2 regions of the Clostridium sp. USBA 49 genome follow, and region 1 is predicted to be linked to the other one. Evidence: a T-box and tRNA genes for the amino acid it is inferred to sense, from the RefSeq annotation. Region 1 holds a T-box; the other holds one or more tRNA genes.

Region 1 (3,438 bases):
TTTCATAATGCCTATTATTACCATAGTTTCTATAATATATTATTTTTTAAATAAAGATATTGGATATTATATACCACTTATTTTTATTGGAATAAATGCTATTATATTAAAAATAGGTGAAGGATTTAGAGCAAAAAATTTAGATGCTATTTATGAATATAAAAAACAAATAAACACTTATTATGAAATGATATTATTAATTGAAAGTAAAAATTTTAAATCTTCTATGCTTATAAATTTAAAACAAAAATTAATAAATAAAAATAATATTAAAGCTTCTAAAGCTATAGATGATTTTAAAAAAATAAGCAATAAAGTTTCAGATAGAAGTAATTTATTTAATAAAATAATTAATCTTTTATTTTTATGGGACTATCATTTAATAGACATGCTTTTAATGTGGAAGAAAATATATGGGAAAGAAATAGAAGATTGGTTTAATGTTATAGGAGAATTCGAGGCTTTATCATCTTTAGCTATAATAAATTTTGATAATAAAACCTGGACTGTTCCGAATTTTATAAACAATAAATTAGTTTTAAAAGCTCAAGCTGTAGCTCATCCTCTTCTTAAAAATGCTGTTTCTAATGATTGCATTATAGGAGAACCTTATAGTATACTTTTAATTACAGGATCAAATATGTCAGGGAAGAGTACATTTCTTAGGACTTTAGGAATTAATTTAGTTTTAGCTTATTCAGGCTCTAAAGTGTGTGCTAAAGAATTTATTTGTTCTCTTATGAATATATATACATGTATGAGAATAAGCGACAATCTTGAAAAAAATATATCTTCATTTTATGCAGAAATTTTAAGAATAAAAAATATAATAAAGAATTCAGAAAAAGGAGAACCTATATTTTTTTTACTAGATGAAATTTTTAAAGGGACTAATTCTATTGATAGACATTTAGGTGCGGAAGCTCTTATAAATAAACTTAGTTATAATAATACTATAGGTCTTGTATCTACCCATGATTTAGAGCTTGGAGATATAGAAACAAAGAATAAAAAAGTTAAAAACTTTCATTTTGAAGAATATTATAAAAATAACGAAATAAAATTTGACTATAAATTAAGAGAAGGAATTTCAAACACGAGAAATGCAGTATATTTAATGAGACTTGCAGGTATAAATTTTGATGGAAATAATAAAAAAATGTTGTAATAATAATAAAAATTGATATAATATTAATAAATGAATACTATATATAAAAACTTTGAAGAGAAGAGTAGCTATAAGTGTGGATTTAAAGAGAGCCAATGTTTTGGTGGAAATTGGTATGAAACCTATAGTGAAGAACATCTCTGAGTTTCTAACCGAACCATTTTTGCAGTAGGCTTAGACGTGTCCAATACGTTATAAATTGGAAAGTATCATATGTACTTTAAAGTTGGCTTTATTTAAAGCAATTTGGGTGGCACCGCGGATATAAACTTTCGTCCCATTATTTTATAGGACGAAAGTTTTTTTATTTTATTTAATAATTTATTTATAAAACTAAAAGGAGGAAGGATTATGGAAAGTGTAGCTATAAAAAAATTATACAGAGACACAGCAAACTATGCAGGAAAAATTGTAAAGGTCTCAGGATGGGTTAGAACAGTAAGAGCATCTAATGTTTTTGGGTTTATAGAACTTAATGATGGTACTTTTTTTAAAAATTTACAGGTAGTTTTTGAAAATAACTTAGAAAATTATAAGGAAGTAGCTAAACTTCCTATAAGTTCATCTTTGACTGTAGAAGGAGAGATTGTATTAACTCCAGAAGCTAAGCAGCCTTTTGAACTTAAAGCTAAAAATATTATAATAGAAGGATTATCTCATCCAGATTTTCCACTTCAAAAGAAGAGACATAGTTTTGAATATTTAAGAACTATAGCACATTTAAGACCAAGAGGAAATACTTTTTCAGCAGTTTTTAGAGTACGTTCTTTAGCAGCCTATGCTATACATAAATTTTTTCAAGAAAGAGGATTTGTTTATGTTCATACTCCAATAATTACAGGCAGTGATGCTGAAGGTGCTGGAGAAATGTTTAGAGTAACTACTTTAGATATGGAAAATCTTCCAAAGACAAAAGAAGGGAAAATTGATAATTCTAAAGACTTTTTCGGCAAATCAACAAACTTAACTGTAAGTGGTCAATTAAATGCAGAGAGTTTTGCCCTAGCTTTTAAAAATGTATACACTTTTGGTCCTACTTTTAGAGCAGAAAATTCAAATACGGCAAGACATGCTGCAGAATTTTGGATGATAGAACCAGAAATAGCTTTTGCTGATCTTGAAGATGATATGGAACTTGCAGAAGATATGGTCAAATATATAATAAATTATGTAATGGAAAATGCACCTGAAGAAATGGAATTTTTCAATAAATTTATAGATAAAACATTGTTTGAAAGATTAAATAATGTTTTAAATTCTGATTTTGGAAGAATTACTTATACAGAAGCCATAGAAATACTTGAAAAAAGTGGAGAAAAATTTGAATATCCTGTAAAATGGGGAATAGATCTTCAAACAGAACATGAAAGATATATTACTGAAAAATATTTCCAAAAACCTGTATTTGTAACAAATTACCCTAAAGAGATTAAAGCTTTTTATATGAGACAAAATGATGATGGGAAAACAGTAGCTGCTATGGATTTACTTGTTCCTGGAGTTGGAGAAATAATTGGTGGAAGTCAAAGGGAAGAAAGACTTGAAGTTTTAGAAAAAAGAATGAATGAACTTGGTCTTAAGAAAGAAGATTATTGGTGGTATTTAGAACTTAGAAAATATGGTGAAACTAAACATGCAGGATTTGGACTTGGTTTTGAAAGAATAATAATGTATATAACAGGTATGTCAAATATAAGAGATGTAATTCCTTTCCCAAGAACAACAGGAAACGCAGAATTTTAAAAAAATAATGAGTAAGTATCTTAAAATTAAGATACTTACTCATTATTTTTTTATTATAATTTAGCTTTATCTAAAGCTCTTTCAACAGCTGTTTTCCAATTTTTTGAGCTTATTGTAGCACCAGATATAACATCTACATCGGGACTTTGCTTTTCTATAATTTTATTAGCTAAATCTATTCTATATTGTTTTAAATTAGGATATACTTTACCGCTTGCATCTTTTTGTCCAGTCCATTGTTCATAGTTAACTTCTTTACCATTAGTATCTAATCTTTTTAAATCTACTTTTACTATTTTCCCATTTTCAATAGTTACAATTGCACTTTCTTGACCATGCTCCCATTTATCACCTATACCTTCATAAGTACCATCTTTATATTTACCAGTAGTTTCAATATCAGGTGTGGTAGCTTTATTTTCAATATCTTTATTACTTGATACGTCTGGATTTGTTTTGGTTTCAGCTGGGGGATTAGATTGTTTGCCACAAGCTGATAAAGATATAATAACAAAAAATGATAATAC
Region 2 (3,438 bases), on a different contig from region 1:
TAGAATGTGGAAACTATAAAGATTTATCTTTATTTGGAGCAAAAGAATATGCAAAGCAGGTTTTAAATAAAGGAATTAGTTTAAACATTTATGGAGATAAATAAAAATATTATATAAAAAATACATAAAAGACAGAAATAGCAAAATGTTTTTGATATTTCTGTCTTTTTAAAATAATTATTTTAAAATTGATTTACTAAATAAACCATGATTGTAAATGCTTATATTCATAATCAGTACCATATGTTAATTGATTAAGTTTTATTATAGCGTCTTTAACAGTTGTTTGAAAAGTAGAATAATATTGAGTAGTATCTTTAGTTAAAGCAGAACAAACTTCAGGAGAATCAAAAACTAAATATTTTCTGCATATAAATGGTCTAACTTCATAAATACTGCAATTTTCATTTTCATCTAAAAAAGCACATGGAATTTTACAAGATAGATATTCATTTTTTATATCTTTATTAAAGCTTCCATCTCTATATACAATTATTTTAGATAAAAGCTCTTTATGTTTTTTAATTTTTTCTTTAAATTTATTTATTTCTTCCTCAGAGTAATGAGAAGATAAATATTCATCTATATATTCTTTTTCAAGCTTACTTGTTAAAACCAAAAGTTTACAACAATGACCACAACCTTGTCTACATGATGCTACCTCAGCAGCAGGTGATGAAGCAATATCAAGTTTTTCATATAGTTTTTTAAGCTTTCTAAAAGCCTCTTCTTTAGTTATTTTCGTATTAACTGATTTTATTCTACTGTCAACAAAATTATTTAAATTATCAACTGCCTTTACGAACTTAGAATGGTTATAAACAATTTCATTACCATTTTTATCTATATATAATGTTTTATATACATCATTATTTCCCAATTATATATCCTCCCTTGTATAATGTAGTTGTAACATTTCATAGAAAACATATAGATTTTCAATCGAACAATAACAACTCATTTCTTTAAAATATTCTTAATTTATAACCTATCTTGTATAAGTTATAATAATAATTATAATAATAAATATTATTATTAACAATACAATAAAAACATTAAAAAAATATTCCAAAATTTTTATAATATTAGCACTAAGTTGATGATGCCTTTTTAATTATTTTTGTACAGTTATTAATAAAAATAGTTGCATATTAGGACATTATCATAAATTAATCATAAAATGCAATAAAAATATTTAAAAATATATTGTGTTTTTTTTATTTTATGATATAATTACACATGTAATAGATATTCCGTGGTAGCTCAATGGCGGAGCATTCGGCTGTTAACCGAAGGGTTGGAGGTTCGAGTCCTCTCCACGGAGCCATTTTTATTTTTTGATGAATAAATTAAAAACTCTAGGCTAAAAACCTAGAGTTTTTGTTTAATTATTTAACTATATTTCAGTTTATTTAACTATATTTCAGTTTATTTAACTATATTTCAGTTTTTTTGTTTTAAAACGTTTAAAATTTTTAGAATCATTTTTGCGAATACATAAATTAAAAGTATTGGAATTATTATTATACTTAGGATATAATAATAAATAAAAATAAGTAACTTATATAGTTATAAAAATAAAATTATATTTTTATTATTACGCATTTTGTTTAGGAAGGTGAAAATATTATGGAATTTAGGAAATTTGGGAATAAATACATAGTAAGACTTAACAAAGGTGAAGAAATTATTGAAACTTTAAAGAAACTTTGCCAAGATGAAAACATAACACTAGGTTCAATACAAGGAATTGGAGCCGTAAGTAATGTAAAGGTTGGATTATTTAAGCCATCTCTTAAAGAATATCATTCAATAGAACTAAAAGGTGATTATGAAATGACATGCCTTTTAGGAAATGTTTCTACTATGAATGGAGAGGTGTATTTACATCTACATATTGATGTTGCTGATGAAGAAAATAAAATTTATGGAGGACATTTAAACTCAGCTGTAATAAGTGCTACTGGAGAAATTATAATAGATACTATTGATGGAAAAGTAGATAGAGAATTTAGTGATGAAATTGGCTTAAATTTATATAAATTTAATTAGTTAAATAATTAAATGAGTTAAAAATATATCAAAATTATATATTGATTAAACTACAATAAGTTTTAAATAAATTTCCATTAAACAATGAAGTAGTATATTCATTATTGACTTACTTTAAAATATAGTGGTCAATTTTAAGAAAAATACTTTTGCGGCATAATTTATATATTTAATTAATTATTTAAAATTCAATGTATATATAATGTAAAGTAATAGATTACTTTGGTTAAATTAAAAATATTCAATTATATATTATTATAAACATATAAGCAAATAGGAGGTACTAATAAATGGCAGTAGAGAAAACCATGGATAAAATAGTAGCACTTGCTAAAAATAGAGGTTTTGTATTTGCAGGATCAGAAATTTATGGAGGACTTGCAAATTCATGGGATTATGGCCCTCTTGGAGTTGAATTTAAAAATAATGTTAAAAAAGCATGGTGGAAAAAATTTGTACAAGAAAGTCCTTATAATGTTGGAATAGATTCTGCAATACTTATGAATAGAGAAGTATGGGTAGCATCAGGACATGTTGGAGGATTTTCTGATCCACTTATGGATTGTAAAGAATGTAAATCTAGATTTAGAGCTGATAAATTAATTGAAGACTATATGACTGAAAATGGAATAGAAGTAGCAAGTGCTGATGGATGGACTAATGAACAATTAAAAAATTATATTGATGAACATAATATAGTTTGTCCTAAATGTGGCAAGAAAAATTTTACTGATATAAGAAAGTTTAATCTTATGTTTAAAACTTTTATGGGAATAACAGAAGATGCAAAATCAGAAGTATACCTAAGACCAGAGACTGCACAAGGTATATTTGTAAATTTTAAAAATGTTCAAAGAACTTCAAGAAAAAAAGTACCTTTTGGTATAGCTCAAATAGGTAAATCATTTAGGAATGAAATAACTCCTGGAAATTTTATATTTAGAACAAGGGAATTTGAGCAGATGGAACTTGAATTTTTCTGTAAACCTGATACAGATTTAGAATGGTTTAAATATTGGAAAGATTATTGCTGGAATTTCCTTTTAAACTTAGGAATGAAAAAAGAAAATTTAAGAATGAGAGATCATGCTAAAGAAGAATTATCTTTTTACAGTAAAGCAACATCAGATATAGAATTTCTATTTCCATTTGGATGGGGCGAGCTTTGGGGAATAGCTGATAGAACAGACTATGACCTTAAAAAACATGCTGAACATTCAGGAGTGGATATGAGTTATTTAGATCCAACAACTAATGAAAAATATATTCCATATTGCGTAGAACCATCACTTGGTGCAGATAGAGTTACATTAGCATTTTTATGTGATGCTTATGATGAAGAAACTCTTGAAGACGGAGATGTAAGAACTGTACTTCATCTTCATC

Evidence for each region. A T-box is a leader RNA that pairs with one kind of tRNA and senses whether it is charged. The one in region 1 lies ahead of asnS (asparagine--tRNA ligase), so its partner is inferred to be a tRNA-Asn.
Region 2: it encodes a tRNA-Asn, which carries the amino acid that the T-box ahead of asnS (asparagine--tRNA ligase) is inferred to sense. The anticodon was not compared.

The regions. Positions count from the first base shown of each region.
Region 1 is NZ_FUYD01000001.1:187,770-191,207, reverse strand. Features, by position in the region: gene B5D11_RS00850 (MutS-related protein) at 1-1,168, shown strand, start outside; T-box leader at 1,212-1,451, shown strand; gene asnS (asparagine--tRNA ligase) at 1,520-2,911, shown strand; gene B5D11_RS00840 (FMN-binding protein) at 2,965-3,438, opposite strand, start outside.
Region 2 is NZ_FUYD01000008.1:4,601-8,038, reverse strand. Features, by position in the region: gene B5D11_RS08510 (S-ribosylhomocysteine lyase) at 1-104, shown strand, start outside; gene B5D11_RS08505 (YkgJ family cysteine cluster protein) at 197-880, opposite strand; tRNA gene B5D11_RS08500 (tRNA-Asn) at 1,253-1,327, shown strand; gene B5D11_RS08495 (PPC domain-containing DNA-binding protein) at 1,630-2,052, shown strand; gene B5D11_RS08490 (glycine--tRNA ligase) at 2,343-3,438, shown strand, end outside.